4 regions of the Mesorhizobium sp. PUT5 genome follow, and region 1 is predicted to be linked to each of the others. Evidence: predicted binding sites of a transcription regulator. Region 1 holds the regulator's gene; each other region holds the start of a gene.
What was found. The regulator LexA, encoded in region 1, represses DNA repair genes until DNA is damaged. The targets are predictions, from matches to a motif close to TGTTCNNNNTGTGTTCNG.
Positions count from the first base shown of each region.

Region 1 (3,870 bases):
CTACGTGATGGGCAAGGGGCTGGCGGCGATGATCGCCATCTCGAACTGGCTGTCGGAGCGTTCTCCGGTCGACGGCATCGGCCTGATCTCGCTCGAATCGGTGCTTCTGACCACGGTGGCGCTGGTGATCGGCACCATGGCCACGACGCGGCTGCGACTGGCCGCGATACCATTCGTGGTTCTCGGGCTGCTGACGCTGCGCGCGGTGCAGGCACCCGACGTGCTGGTCTCGGAAGATGCACGGCTCGTCGCAGTGCCGATCGGAGGCGGGGAGATCGCGGTCAACCGGGAGCGGCCGAACGCGTTCACCATGGAGAATTGGAGCCGTGCGCTGAATGCGGAGATCGCCGTCCCGCCGGAGGCGCTGAAAGGGCGCGACCTGCGCTATGCGGGCGAGGGTGCGCCGGACCTGCCGCCGGGATCGCCCTTCATGTGCGCCGCCCGATCGTGCGTGGCCCGCCATCCTTCGGGGGCGATTGTCGTGCATGCGGCAAATACGGCAGCGGCGCGGCCGGCCTGCGCGTTTGCCGCGCTCATCGTCATAGATGACGCGACGGCGGCCGATCCCTGCAGCGATCCGCTCGTGGCCGTGCTGACCAAGCGCGATCTCGCCCGGTCCGGCAGCGCGGCCATCCGCTTCGACGCGAATTCCGCTGCCGCGCCTGCCGAAATCCGGTTCGCAGTCGAAAACGACTATCGTCCGTGGCATCTCCAGCGCCGGTTTTCGCGCGAGGCGAGAGGTCTGGCGCCCTATCAGGCCAATTCCGGCCCCAGAAGTCGCGCTCAAGGAATCTCCAGAACGGCCAACCGCAACGAGAACAGTTCCAAAGCGCCCCATGGCAGCCAGGGCGATCGCGGCCGAGGCGATGACGAAGCCGACGACGGCTGAGATGGCAGGCGCATCGAGCAACCTTCCAGGCCGGTGGTGGAGGGAGCCTCGCGCTCTGAACGATATCAAGGGACGTATCGGCATGCGGACGGCAAGAGAGCCCGCCCGATAGCGCTGCCAGCCACATTCGCTGGCTGCCTGAGCCCGCAGCTAGGCAACAACACGGGGCAATCACGGGGCAATATGGAATCTCTGCCCGTGATTTCCGCGCGCAAGGGACCGGACGGCCCGGAGAACCTCCCGAATGGGGCAGGCCATCGGCAACTGTCGTCAATATCGCCGGATCAGCCCGACCAGCTTGCCCTGGACCTTCACCCGGTCCGGCCCGAAAATGCGCGTTTCATAGGCGGGGTTAGCCGCTTCCAGCGCAATCGACGCGCCCTTGCGGCGGAAACGCTTCAGGGTAGCTTCCTCCTCGTCTACCAGCGCCACCACGATTTCACCCGGATTGGCGGTGTTTGCGTTGCGGATGATGACCGTATCTCCATCGAAGATGCCGGCCTCGATCATCGAATCGCCCTTGACCTCAAGCGCATAGTGCTCGCCGCCGGCGATCATGTCCGGCGGCACCGAGATGGAATGGGTCTTGTGCTGGATGGCGTCTATGGGCACGCCGGCTGCGATCCGGCCCATAACCGGGATGGAAATGGAGGCCGTGGCCTCGTCGTCGTTGCCCGGCGCCTGCCGCGGCGCCTCCCTGGCCGGCCGGCCGAGACTGCCCTGGATGACGCTGGGCGAGAACTTGCGCGCGGCATTGAGGCCCGGCGCGATCGAATCGGGCAGCCGCAGCACCTCAAGCGCGCGCGCGCGGTTGGGCAGCCGGCGGATGAAGCCGCGCTCCTCCAGTGCCGTGATCAGCCGGTGGATGCCTGATTTCGACGCAAGATCGAGCGCTTCCTTCATTTCGTCGAAGGAAGGCGGAATGCCGCTCTCCTTCAATCTTTCGTGAATGAAGAGGAGAAGCTCGTGTTGCTTGCGCGTCAGCATGGTGCCCCCGAATGATCGGAATCGGAAAAACAAACCCGGAACAAACACTATCTGTTCCAGTTGTGTTCCGCAACGCTTAAAGTTCGATGAATGTTTGGGAGGGCGGGTGGCATTATCCTGCGCCGAGGCTCCGCCAGAGGCCCGGCTCCGTCCGGTCCCTTTCGCCGGTCGCCGAGCCGCTTCAAATCATCGTGAAGTAGCCGGGAGGGCAAGAACCGGCCGGTGCGCGCTCTAGCTATTCGTCCGGGGGATTTCCAGAGGTGCCATCTTTCACAGGAGAATAGCATGATCAAGACAGTTCTGATCGCTGGTTCGCTGACGGCTATTGCCGCCTTCCCGGCATTTGCCGCAACGGATTACTGGGTGGCGCAGGATGCCGGCACCAAGAAGTGCCAGGTCGTGTCCAGCAAGCCCGACGGCAAGAAGATGATGGATGTCGGCAGCAAGATGTATACGGCCAAGGCGAATGCCGAAAAGGCCATGAAAATGCTGTCGGCTTGCAAATAGCCTGCTCCGTGCCTGCCCGGCTATGCGCGCCTATGCGCCGGCCGGGCTTCTCGTCTGTGCTGCAGGACGCTTGGCCGATGGGCCGCGCAGGCGCATGATAGGCTCCCATGCGGGTCGAACTGTTGGAAAGGCGGGCGGTGCGATGGTCAGGCGTTTGGCATGCATAACGGCTGCGGCACTTGCCGTCGTTCCGGCCTCCATGGACGGTGCCCGCGCCGGCGACACCGTTGCGGCCATGGAGACCGCCCGGCCGGGTTCGCCGGATGCAGGCGTTCCGGCTGGAACGAAACTAACCACCTACACCGGCCCGATGACGATCACGCAGGCTGGAACCGTCATCGAAGGGCAGATCATCAACGGTTCTCTTCGGATTACTGCTCCCGACGTCATCATCAAGAACTGCGTCATCAACTATGATGGCTGGTGGGGCATCGACGCCGAAGGCGCCAAGAACATCACCATCCAGAACTGCGAGATCACCGGCCCCGGCTATGCCAAGAACGCCAATGCGGCCATTCTCGGCAGCGGCAACTTCATCGGCAACGACATCTCCAAGTCGGAGAACGGCATTGTCCTGACCGGCGGCGCCAGCACGGTGAAGGGCAACTATATCCACGACCTCGCCGCCGCCGGCGCCGACCCGCACTATGACGGCATCGCCGTGCAGGGCGCCCAGAACGGAGTGCTGATCGAGGGCAACACGGTGATCGGCCGCGATACCTCCGACATCTTCATCAAGAACAATTTCGGGCCGATCAACGACGTCACCGTCAAGGGCAACCTGCTGCTCGGCGATGCCGGCTATCAGGTCTATGTCGACGGCCGTGACAAGGGCGGCGCCATCACCGGCGTCACCATCGCAGACAATTACGTGCAGAAGGGGGGATATGGCTATTATTCGGTGGACAACAGCAAGCCCCTGATTTCCGGCAATGTCGAATTCCTGCCGGGTAAGATGCCGCGTTCGATGCTGGAAACGGGAGTGCATCCGGCTGGGTGGCCGGCAACGCCCGAATAAAAGATGAGGTCCGGCGCCACCGGGCACGCTTCGGCAGAAGCGCCCCGGTGCGGCGCGTGACCATCGCGAAAATAGGCAAGTTGACTCCCGAGCAGGCGCGATAGGTCGCAAAGGATTTGCTGGCGTCCGTAAGGCGACGTCGGTGCTGCCCGCGGATATTGCAAGTTTGCATTTTTCCTTGCGGAAGAAGCCGACAACGGCGAACCGTGTGGGCAATCATTGGTGCCATGTATTCAGAGCGACTACTGTCCCCGCCGGACGCTTCCGTAAGGCCCCGAGGGGCACAATTTTTCGAAGCCGTAAAAAGGGCGTGCTTAAATGCGTCTCACATTGAGACGTTTGACCCGGACACCGCCTTGCCTTTGGCTTAAGTCAGTCACACCCGCCGCCCCAATTCGGGGTGCCACCGCCGATTGCGCAGGCAAAGTCGTCTTGCGACTGCCGCATTTCCCAATAATTCCGCTCGTCG
Region 1 covers NZ_JBQOSO010000003.1:2,582,271-2,586,140, reverse strand. Annotated here, with positions in the region: gene ACTDI4_RS14140 (ComEC/Rec2 family competence protein) at 1-889, shown strand, start outside; gene lexA (transcriptional repressor LexA) at 1,160-1,876, opposite strand; gene ACTDI4_RS14130 (hypothetical protein) at 2,162-2,383, shown strand; gene ACTDI4_RS14125 (right-handed parallel beta-helix repeat-containing protein) at 2,526-3,401, shown strand; gene ACTDI4_RS14120 (tetratricopeptide repeat protein) at 3,774-3,870, opposite strand, start outside.

Region 2 (3,870 bases), 1.6 Mb from region 1:
CGGACCACGCCGGCCACCGTGTTGCGGTCGGCCAGGCCCATGCCGGCATGGCCGAGGGCGCAGGCGGCCACGACCAGTTCCTCCGGATTGGAGGCGCCGCGCAGCAGCGAAAAACTCGACTGCACGCCGAACTCGACGTAAGGCGGCGCAGCCGTGGAGGCCGAAAGGGTGCTCAAAAGGGCGCTCATGGGAAGATGCCGTGCAGGAACCAGCGCGGCGAGGGCTTCCCGGCCTCGTGCAGGCCCTGGCGATAGAGCCAGTAGCGGCGGCCCTCGACATCCTCGACGCGGTAATAGTCGCGGGTCGGCGCCTGCGCGCCCTCCGCGTCCAGCCACCATTCCGGCGCGATGCGCTCCGGCCCCTCGGCACGGGCGACGCGATGCAGCGCGCGGCGCCAGCGGAAGCGCAGCGGCGGTCCTTCCGGCATCTCGGTGGCCGGCACCTCGATCGGCTCGGGCGCGCGGAACAGGCGCACCGGCCGCTCCGGCTGCGGCACCGGCACCGGCCGCGGAACCCGGATGCGGTCGCGCCTGTCGGCCGGGTGCGGCTTGCGCAAAGGGGCCTCCTGCTGCACGGTCCGGGCGAAGGGCAGGAGCGCGACCGCGCGCTCGGGCAGATGGCTTTCGACCGCGACGGGCCGCAGCAGCGCGCCTTCGCCCAGCCGGGCCCGCACCCGGTCGGCGAAGATGGCCAGGTCCTCTTCCTCCTGCGCGGCCGTGTCGGCCAGGTCGGCCTGGGCAAGCGCGAAGGGCGCGGCCGCCAGCACCGACAGCCGCACGAGGTCGAAGCCGTAGCCGGCATCGAAGTCTTCGGCGATGGCGGCGAGCTTCTCGTGGAACAGCCGCCGTATCAGCGCGGGGTCGCGCAGCGGCCGCGAGGTGCCGACGGCGATGCGGTTGACGGCGCCGTCGACCCGGAACAGCGCCAGCGCCAGCCCTCTCGCCCCCTCGCCGCGCCGCTCCAGGTCGAGCCTGAGCGTCGAGGCCAGCATCTGCGTCAGCGCCTCGACGTCTTCCGTCAGCGTGACCGGCTCGGCAAGCTGGCGCTCTACCGACAGCGGGGGCGCCGGCAGGCGCGGCGACACGGCCTCGTCGAGGCGGCCGAGCGCCTGGTCGAGGCGCAGGAGCAGGCCCGCGCCGAAGCGGCGGGCCAGCGGGGCGCGCGGCATGGCCATCACCGCGCCGGCCGTGCGCAGGCCCACGCTCTCCAGCCGGCCGCGCGTCTGCGCCCCGATGCGCAGCGCCGCCAGCGGCAGCGGCGACAAAAGCGCCTCCTCCCCGCCGGGGGCGACCAGGTGGCGGCCGCGGAAACGCGCCGCCGCCCAGGCCGCGCCCGTCGTCGAGGCGATGGCGGCCCGCACCTCGAAGCCCTGGTGGAAGAAGCGGGCCAGCATGTCGTCCAGCATCGCCCGCTCGCCGCCGAACAGCGCCGTGCAGCCGGTGACGTCGAGGAACAATGCGTCCTCGCCGTCCAGCGCCACCAGCGGCGTGTAGCGGTCGCACCAGTCGGCCAGGCCTTCCAGCAGGCGCCGGTCAGCGGCGGGGTCGGCCTCGACGACATCCAGGCCCGGATGCATGGCGCGCGCATCCGCCAGGCCCATGCCGCGCCTCAGGCCGAGCGCCTCAGCCTTCTCGTCCAGCGCGGCGATATGGCGGGCGTTGTTCTCCTGGCGGCCGAGAACCAGAGGCGCGTGCGGCGAGGGCCGGGAACGCCACGACCTTCCCAGGCGCTGCCGCAGCACCCTTTCCGTGGCCAGATAGGGAAACCACAGCGACAGGATCCTCTGTCCGGCCTTGCGCGGCGCTTCTTTCGCGGAATTGGTGCTCATCGGGGTTCCACTCCAGGATGAATCGGCCCGGCAGGGCGGCGGGGCACTTGTCGACGGTGACGGTGAAGGCGGGCTGCCCGATCGAGCCGGCGAGCGGCCCGGCCAGGGTGTTGCGCGCCGCCGCCGGCGCCGGCGAGACGAGGAGGCGCACAGGCGCGGCGGTGGGCTCGGCTTGCGCCGCCTGGCGCAAAAGCAGCACTGGACGTCCCGCCGCCTGCGCCCGCCGGTGCAGCCGGCGCGTGGCGGTGAGGTCGAGCCGGCCGCAATTGCCGCGCATCTCCAGCACCACGGCCGAAAGCGTGGTCAGGGCCGCCGCCTCCTCGGCCACCCACAGCGCGTCCGCCAGCTTCGGCGCCTCGCAAAGCAGCAGCCGCTCCGGCGCGATGCCGAACGGCGCGCCAAGCCCGGCGGCATGCGGAAAACCGGCCTCGCGGAAAATCTCGGCGGTGCCGACCCACAGCACCGGCGCGGCGTTTTCCGCCCGCTCGTTTTCCGCCCGCTCCAGGAGCAGCCCGGTCAGCGCCAGGGCGAAGCCGGCGACGGCGCCAGCATCGCGCGTCTGGCCGCCATGCACCTCCGTCAGCGCCGCCCGCACCAGCCCGCCGCCGAGCAGGGCGTCGAGCCGGCCCGCGCCCGTGCGCAGCCGCGCGCGGGCCGCCGTGTCCGGCAGGCCGGCCAGTGCATTTGCGGGCGCATTAGCGGGCCCGGGCGCCTCCAGGCGCTCGGGCAGCGTGCCCTCGATGCTCGCGATTTTCCGGCGCAGGGCCAAAAGGGTTTCCCGCGCCACGGCGCTGCTCGCCATGACGGTCCGGCTTTCTATATGTTCCCGTTATGTTCTTATGGATTCCAGAGCCGGCCCGGAGAGTCAAGCAAGACTTTTAGGATTTTTTTCTCACGCCGGGCGGACGGCGTTTCCTCGCCCCCGAGGATGGCGGGGACATACCCCCTCTCCGCCTCGCTGCGCTCGGCACCTCTCCCCCTTAAAAGGGGAGACGCCAGGGTTGCGGCCAGCGTATTTTCTTCCCCCACGGGGCCAGGGGAGAAAAGGGAGCGAAGCAAACCGTAAACTCCGCCATCTCCGGAGGGCAAGCTCCCGTCGGCCCGTCCGGATGACCGGGCCATGACCATCCTGCGGCAAAATCATCAAACCGGTCGCGCCGGCCTGCCGAATGCGGCATGATCCGTGCCGAGGGTGCGCCGGAACACGGGCGGCAGGACAGGAACGGGAAAGCGGGTCGAGATGGGTGCAGCGGACAAAGGCGTTTCGGTTGAGCGGATGATCGACCAGGGGGCGGGCAGGGAGCCGGCCGACCTGGTGCTGAAGGGCGGGCGCTTCCTCGACCTGGTCACCGGCGCGCTGGTGGAGGGCGACATCGCCGTCTGCGGCGACCGTATCGTCGGCACCTGCGCGGCCTATGGCGGCGTCCGCGAGATCGACATCGCTGGCCGCATCGTGGTGCCGGGCTTCATCGACACGCATCTGCACATCGAATCCTCGCTGGTCACGCCGCACGAGTTCGACCGCTGCGTCCTGCCGCTCGGCATCACCACGGCGATCTGCGACCCGCACGAGATCGCCAATGTGCTCGGCGCCGAGGGCATCCGCTTCTTCCTCGACAGCGTCGCCGAGACGGTCATGGACATCCGGGTGCAGCTTTCGAGCTGCGTGCCGGCCACGCATCTGGAGACGTCGGGCGCGGAGCTGCGCATCGACGATCTTCTGCCGTTTGCCGGCCACCCCAAGGTGATCGGGCTGGCCGAGTTCATGAACTTCCCCGGCGTGCTGGCCAAGGACCCGGTCTGCATGGCCAAGCTGGAGGCCTTCCAGGGCCGCCACATAGACGGCCATGCGCCGCTGCTGTCGGGCTACGGGCTGAACGGCTATCTCGCCGCCGGCATCCGCACCGAGCACGAGGCGACGACGGCGGCCGAAGCGCTGGAGAAGCTCGCCAAGGGCATGCATGTGCTGGTGCGCGAGGGCTCGGTGTCGAAGGACCTGGCGGCGCTGCTGCCCGTCATCACCGAGCGCAACTCGCCTTTCA
Region 2 covers NZ_JBQOSO010000003.1:4,178,088-4,181,957, reverse strand. Annotated here, with positions in the region: gene ACTDI4_RS21970 (error-prone DNA polymerase) at 1-188, opposite strand, end outside; gene ACTDI4_RS21965 (Y-family DNA polymerase) at 185-1,741, opposite strand; gene ACTDI4_RS21960 (ImuA family protein) at 1,623-2,630, opposite strand; gene ade (adenine deaminase) at 3,069-3,870, shown strand, end outside.
Region 2: ACTDI4_RS21960 (ImuA family protein) is a predicted target of LexA. The motif match lies at 2,650-2,667, and genes of this name have one in related genera.

Region 3 (3,870 bases), 2.0 Mb from region 1:
AGACCTGCCATGCCGCTCAAGATCGCCGTCCAGATGGACCATATCTCGACCGTGTCGATCGCCGGCGACACCACTTTCGCGCTTTGCCTGGAAGCGCAGCGCCGCGGCCACAAGCTCTATCACTACACGCCCGACCGGCTTTCCCTGCTCGGCAGCACGGTCTTCGCCCGGATCGAGGAAATGCAGGTGCGCGACGAGGAGGGCAGCCACTATTCGCTCGGCGAGCCGGTGCGCACCGATCTGTCGGAAATGGACGTGGTGCTGCTGCGCCAGGACCCGCCCTTCGACATGAACTACATCACCACCACGCACATACTGGAACGCATCCACCCCGGGACCCTGGTGGTCAACGATCCCGCCTGGGTGCGCAACAGCCCGGAGAAGATCTTCGTCACCGAGTTTTCCGGCCTGATGCCGGAGACGCTGATCACCAAGGACCCGCAGGAAGTGGCCGCCTTCCGCCGCCAGCACGGCGACATCATCGTCAAGCCGCTCTACGGCAATGGCGGGGCGGGCATCTTCCATCTGCACGAGGCCGACCGCAACCTCGCCTCGCTGCTCGAACTGTTCGGGCAGATGTTCCGCGAGCCCTTCATCGTGCAGCGCTACCTGAAGGACGTGCGCAAGGGCGACAAGCGCATCATCCTGATCGACGGCGAGCCGGTGGGCGCCGTCAACCGCGTGCCGGCCGAGCACGAATCCCGCTCCAACATGCATATAGGCGGCCGCGCCGAGAAGGCCGAGCTGACGCCGCGCGAGCGTGAGATCTGCGCGGCGATCGGCCCCTCGCTGCGCGAGCGCGGCTTCATCCTCGTCGGCATCGACGTCATCGGCGACTGGATGACCGAGATCAACGTCACCTCGCCCACCGGCGTGCGCGAGGTGAAGCGCTTCGGCGGCGCCGACATCGCCGCCCTGTTCTGGGACGCGGTGGAGGCCAAGCGTTAATTTGACGCCGGAGTAATTCCAGGAAAACTGGGAACCGGTTTTCCGGCCGGAATTGCGTAAAAACAACAGGATAGAGCGTTTTCGCTTTTCGGAGAAAAGCGGAAATGCTTGTCTTATGACTTTTGCTGCCGAACGGGCGAAGAAGGGACCGCCGGGAGGGGTAGCAGCCCCTCGTCGGCGGCGAGGGTCGGATCGTTGAAATGCTGACCGTTGACGGGTCGAGCTAGAGTGTGATCGCCCTCGTCTTTCTCTTGAGGCCTGAACGGATACCCGCAGTTCGGCTGCGGACGACAAGCACAGGACAAGCGAAAGATGATGAACGATACCATCGGCGTCAACATCTCGAAAGACCATCTCGACGCCCACCGCATGAGCGATGGCAAAAGCCGCCGCTTTGGCAACGACAAGGCCGGCCATAGAGCATTCCTGGCGTGGCTGGCACAGCCTGACACCCGCATCGTCTACGAACCGACCGGTCCTTATCACCGAGCCTTCGAGCGGAGGCTGGCGGATGGCGGCTTCGCCCTTGTCAAGGTCAATCCGCGTCAGGCAAGGCGCTTCGCCGAGGCCACCGGCCGGCTTGCCAAGACCGACCGGCTCGACGCCGCCATGCTGGCGCGCATGGGGATGTTGCTCGACCTCGAGGCCCGACCGACGCGCGGCCCGCTCCTTAATGATCTCAAGGATCTCTCCATGGCCCGCGAGGCGCTGGTGAAAAACCGCACGGCGGCGAAGAACAGAGCAAAGAACCTGACCTTACCCATCCTCAAGCGTCACAATGGCGAGCAACTCAGGCAGATCGAGCGCCAGCTCGCCGCGATCGAAGTCGAGATCATGAAGCTCATCAAGGCCGATCCTGACCTAGCCAACCGCTTCGACATCCTTGTATCGATCCCCGGCGTCTCGGCCATCACCGCCTTCGCGCTGATCATCGACATGCCCGAACTCGGCACCCTCGAAAACACCCAGGCTGCATCGCTCGCTGGCCTCGCCCCGGTCGCACGCCAGTCTGGAAAATGGACAGGCCGCGCCTTCATCAGAGGCGGTCGGGCCAACGTTCGCCAGGCCCTCTACATGCCGGCCCTCGTCGCCACGCGCTTCAATCCAGACCTCAAGGCAAACTACGATGGGCTCAAGGCCGCCGGCAAAGCCTCCAAGGTCGCCATCACCGCCATCATGCGAAAGCTGATCGTCCTCGCAAACGCACTGCTCAGGGACCACCGCAAATGGGCCCCATAACTTCCTTGACCAAAACGGATACTCCAGGATCCGGCGGTCGGAGCGAGCCCGGAGGCTTCGGGCGGCTTCGGCGGTTCCCGTTCTCTTCGCGCAACCGGGCACAACCGCGCCCGCAGCCGCTGCGCGAAATCGTTCCCGAAATGTTCTTGATTTGAACCGAAAACCGTGCTTGTCTTGGAAAAGACGCCCTGAGGGAACGATGCGGGGCGCGGCGGGCGCAGCGCCCGCGAGGGGCGGGGAAGCAGCATGGTCGCGCGGGTGCGCACGGTCGCGTTCCAGGGCATCGAGGCCGTATCGGTCAACGTGCAGGTGATGGTCGCGCCCGGCAAGGTGGGCATGTCCATCGTCGGACTGCCGGACAAGGCGGTGGCCGAGAGCCGGGAGCGGGTGCAGGCCGCGCTCCATGCTTCGGGCCTGTCGATGCCGGCGCGCAAGGTCACGGTCAACCTGGCTCCCGCCGATCTGCCCAAGGAAGGCAGTCACTACGATCTGCCCATAGCGCTCGGGCTGATGGCGGCGCTTGGCGCGGTGCCGTCGGACGCGCTGGCCGGCTATGTCGTGCTGGGCGAATTGTCGCTCGACGGCACCATTGCGGCCGTGGCGGGCGCACTGCCGGCGGCCATCGGCGCCAATGCCGCGGGCAGGGGGCTGATATGTCCGCACGCCTGCGGGCCGGAGGCCGCCTGGGCCGGCAACGGGATCGACATTCTGGCGCCGCGCAGCCTGATCGCCATAGCCAACCATTTCCGCGGCACGCAGGTCCTGTCGCGGCCCGAGGCGGGCGCGCATCGCCCGGCATGCGACCTGCCGGACCTGGCCGACATCAAGGGCCAGGAAAGCGCCCGCCGCGCGTTGGAGGTGGCGGCGGCCGGCGGCCATAACCTGTTGATGGCCGGGCCTCCGGGCTCCGGCAAGTCGATGCTGGCGCAGCGCCTGCCGTCGATCCTGCCGCCGCTGGCGCCGCGCGAGTTGCTGGAAGTGTCGATGATCGCCTCCGTCGCCGGCGAACTGGCCGAAGGTCGGCTGAGCGACCGCCGGCCGTTCCGCGCGCCGCACCATTCGGCCTCGATGGCGGCCTTGGTGGGCGGCGGCCTGCGCGCGCGGCCGGGCGAGGTCTCGCTCGCCCATCACGGCGTGCTGTTCCTCGACGAGTTTCCCGAATTCTCGCCGCAGGCGCTGGACGCGCTGCGCCAGCCGCTGGAAACAGGCGAGTGCGTGATCGCCCGCGCCAACCACCGCGTCTCCTATCCGGCGCGCATCCAGTTCGTTGCCGCCATGAATCCCTGCCGCTGCGGCATGGCGGGCGAGCCGGGCTGGCGCTGCGTGCGCGGCGAGCGCTGCCGCACCGACTACCAGGCGCGCATCTCCGGACCGCTGCTCGACCGCATCGACCTGCGCGTCGAGGTGCCGGCCGTTTCGGCAAGCGACCTCATCCGCCCCGGCCGCTCCGAGGCGAGCGCCATTGTCGCCGAGCGCGTGGCGCGCGCCCGCGCCTTCCAGCGCGAACGTTTCGAGAGCCTCGGGTTACCGGGCCTGGCCACCAACGCGCACTGCTCGGCCGCGCAGATCGAGCAGGTCGCCGTGCCCGATGCCGCCGGCCAGGCGCTGCTGCGCGACGCCAGCGAGAAGCTCGGCTTTTCCGCCCGCGCCTATCACCGCGTGCTCAAGGTGGCGCGCACGCTG
Region 3 covers NZ_JBQOSO010000003.1:587,783-591,652, forward strand. Annotated here, with positions in the region: gene gshB (glutathione synthase) at 10-948, shown strand; gene ACTDI4_RS04380 (IS110 family transposase) at 1,261-2,187, shown strand; gene ACTDI4_RS04385 (YifB family Mg chelatase-like AAA ATPase) at 2,434-3,870, shown strand, end outside.
Region 3: ACTDI4_RS04385 (YifB family Mg chelatase-like AAA ATPase) is a predicted target of LexA. The motif match lies at 2,318-2,335, and genes of this name have one in related genera.

Region 4 (3,870 bases), 180 kb from region 1:
AGGTCATCGAACGCCACGGGCTGCAGGCCCGCAAGGCGCTCGGCCAGAATTTCCTGCTCGACCTCAACCTCACCGGCAAGGTGGCGCGCGCGGCGGGCGATCTGTCCGAGGTGACGGTGATCGAGGTCGGGCCCGGGCCCGGCGGCCTGACACGAGCGCTTTTGATGCACGGCGCCCGGCGCGTCGTCGCCATCGAGCGGGACGAGCGTTGCCTTGCCGCGCTTGCAGAGATCGCGGCCCGCTATCCCGGCCGGCTGGAGGTGATTTCGGGAGACGCGCTGAAGACGGATTTCGCGGCGCTTGCAGACGGCACCCCGACCAGGATCGTGGCCAACCTGCCCTACAATATCGGCACCGAGCTTCTTGTGCGCTGGCTGACGGTGGCCGAGTGGCCGCCCTACTACCAGTCGCTGACGCTGATGTTCCAGCGTGAAGTGGCCGAGCGCATCGTGGCGGGGCCTGGCGACGAAGCATATGGACGCCTCGGCGTGCTGGCCGGGTGGCGCACGCAGGCGAGGATCGCCTTCGACGTGCCGCGCCAGGCCTTTACGCCGCCGCCCAAGGTCACCTCCTCGGTGGTGCATCTCGTCCCGCGCACGGCGCCGCTGCCGGTCGATGTGACTACGCTCGGCCGGCTCACCCAGGCGGCCTTCGGCCAACGCCGCAAGATGCTGCGGCAGAGCCTGAAAAGCCTCGGCGGCGAAGAACTGCTTGCGCGGGCCGAAATCGATCCGACCCGCCGGCCGGAGACGTTGACGGTCGGGGAATTCGTCCGGCTGGCAAACGCGCTGTAGAGCCGCATCCCCGCCCTTGGCGGCAGGGGGACGTCAGACGGACACACCGGCCCGACGTCACACCGCAATGCGGAGTTCTCTGCGCCGGGCGACACGTCGCCCGGCCGTATCAGGGGCTGTCAGAACGGGATTTCGTCGTCCAGTTCGCGCGACGTGCCGCCGCCACCGCCGCGGCTTCCACCGCTGCCGGCCCGGCCATAGTCGCTGGGCCCGGACTGGCCGAAACTGTCGCCGCGGCCGCCGCCGGAATAGCCGACCTGGCCGCCCTCGCCCTGCCCGCGCGCATCCAGCATCTGCAGTTCGCCGCGGAATTTCTGCAGCACCACCTCAGTCGTGTAGCGGTCCTGGCCGTTCTGGTCCTGCCATTTGCGGGTCTGCAACTGACCCTCGATATAGACCTTCATGCCCTTCTTCAGATACTGCTCGGCGACCTTGGCCAGATTGTCGTTGAAGATCACGACATTATGCCACTCGGTCTTGTCCCTGCGCTCGCCGCTGTTCTTGTCGCGCCAGCTTTCCGACGTGGCGATCCGCAGATTGACGACCGGATCGCCCGAGTTCAGCCGCCGGATTTCCGGGTCGGCCCCCAGGTTGCCCACCAGGATGACCTTGTTCACGCTGCCAGCCATGATACTTCTCCACGCTCGTCCGAAACCAGATTTCGCCGCACCTTACAGTCTGCGGCCAAATGCGCCCACTTCAGACCGCTCTTTCCCCATACAATTTTTTTGTTCTCTTTATGTTCTAATCATTGATGACTCAGCCGTCAAGCGGTTCAGCGAGAAGATGGATGGACCTGTATCAAGGCCAGCTATCGCCCGCCGGCGTGCTAACTGGCTTTGTCGCGCGGTTGCCTGTATGCTCGCGGCCATGAAACGAACCCCATTTGCCATGCCTTTTTCGCGGGAAGTCTTTTTTGGCGTTTTCGTTGCCGCTCTCGTGCCGCAGGCTGTCTCCGCAGGGAACACCGCACAGCAAGGCAGCGCTCTGCCTGGCGTCGACGGCGACTACCGCATGCCGATTCCGAGGAAGCCGCCCCTTCATTCCGATTTGATCTCGCCCCCGGATTCCGAGATGATCTCGCCCCTAGGGACCGGGCTATGCTGGCAGTGATTGTTGTCATTTCGTCGAGCGCTTGTGTCAAGTCTTTCGCTGCTGGTCTCGGCGCAGGCTTTCTCCGGTCAGATCGATACGATGGGCATTGTGGACGAGCCGGTCGAGAATGGCGTCGGCATAGGTCGGGTTGCCGATTACGTCGTGCCATGCCGACACGGGTAGCTGGCTGGTGATGATGGTGGAGCGCCGCCCGTAGCGATCTTCGAGGATTTCGAGGAGATCGTGACGGGCCTGATCGTCGAGGGGTTCAAGGCCCCAATCATCGAGGATCAGCAATTGTACGCTGCCGAGCTTGCGCAGCAGGCGTGGGTAGCGGCCATCACCGCGCGCCAGCGCCAGGGATGCGAACAGTCTGGGCACACGCTGGTAGAGAACGGAGCGGTCGTCGCGGCAAGCCTTGTGGCCAAGCGCGCAGGCGAGCCAACTCTTGCCGACGCCCGCCGGGCCGCAGATCGCCAGATTGTCGTGGGCATCGATCCAGTCGCCGGCGATGAGCTTGAGGAACAGGGCCCGATCAAGACCGCGCTCACTGCGATAGTCGACATCCTCGGGGGCGGCCTGGTGACGCAGCTTTGCAAAGCGCAGGCGGCCCGCGAGCTTGCGATCGTAGCGCCAGCTCCATTCCCGGTCGAGCAGCAGACCCAGCCACTCGATATGGCTGAGCTGTTCGGCCTCGGCATTGGCGGTGAGTTCGTCGAATGCCCGGGCCATGCCGGTGAAGCCCATGGCGTTCAGGCGATCGAGGGTGGGATGTGCAAGCATGCCTTTCTCCTTCAGTGGTAATAGCGGGAACCGCGGATATTGGGGTGGTCGATGGGCTTGGCCGACGCCGTCCGCGGGGCGGTCGTCCGGTCGAGATGGTTGTCCAGGATGGAGCGGACCGAGCCGTAGGTCCGCGCGCCGATCTCAAGCGCGCGGCCGCAGGCGGCGTTGACCCTTTCCCGGCCAAAGCCCCTGGCCAGGCGGATGATGCCCAGACAGGCGCGGAAGCCCTGCTCGGGATGCGGCCGGTCGGCCAGTATCTTCTCGCACAGGAGCGCCGCGTCAGAACCGATCGCCGAGGCCTCGCGGCTGATCCGCTCGATCGTCCAGTCGGCGAAGCGGCGGTGCGACGACGGCATATGCTCGGGGACGGTGGTATGCCGGCCATTGCCGCTGGAGCGCATATGGGCGGCGATCCGCTCGCCCTTGCGGAACAGCTCGACGGTGCTCGCCGTGATGCGGGCCTCGATCTGCTCGCGCGCGAAGCGCCAGGGAACGGAGTAATAATGCCGATCGATCTCGACATGGTAGTCGAGGCCGGCACGCCGGATCCGCCATTCGGCGAAGACATAGCGTTCCGCCGGCAGCGGCCGGAGTGCCGGGCGGTCGATCTGCTCGAACAATTGCCGCCGCGTGCGCCCGACACGGCGCAGCACCCGGCGATCATTCAGATCGACGAGCAGATCGCCGATCGCCGCATTGACCTCGGCCAGACTGTAAAAGACGCGATGGCGTAGCCGACCCAGAAGCCAGCGCTCGACAATGCGCACCGCCGCCTCGACCTTTGCCTTGTCTCGGGGACGGCGCGGTCGGGTCGGCAGCACCGAACTGCCGTAATGCGCCGCCATCCCGGCATAGGTGCGGTTGACCTGCGGATCGTAACGGCAGGCCTTGATCACCGCCACCTTGGCATTGTCGGGAATGAACAGAGCCGGCGCGCCGCCGAAGCTCTCCAGCGCATTGACGTGGCAGCCGATCCAGTCCGGCAGCGTCTCGCTCCAGCGCGCCTCGGCATAGGACAGGCTCGATGCGCCGAGCACCGCCACGAACAGATGCGCAGCACGCATTTTGCCCGTCAGCCGATCTATGACCACCATCACCGTGTCGCCGGCATAGTCGACGAACAGCTTCTCGCCGGCGGCATGGTTCTGCCGCATCGTTACCGGCAGGTTTGCCGCCCACCCCCTGTAGAGGTCAC
Region 4 covers NZ_JBQOSO010000003.1:2,403,947-2,407,816, forward strand. Annotated here, with positions in the region: gene rsmA (16S rRNA (adenine(1518)-N(6)/adenine(1519)-N(6))-dimethyltransferase RsmA) at 1-794, shown strand, start outside; gene ACTDI4_RS13270 (single-stranded DNA-binding protein) at 914-1,423, opposite strand; gene istB (IS21-like element helper ATPase IstB) at 1,935-2,672, opposite strand; gene istA (IS21 family transposase) at 2,684-3,870, opposite strand, start outside.
Region 4: ACTDI4_RS13270 (single-stranded DNA-binding protein) is a predicted target of LexA. The motif match lies at 1,524-1,541, and genes of this name have one in related genera.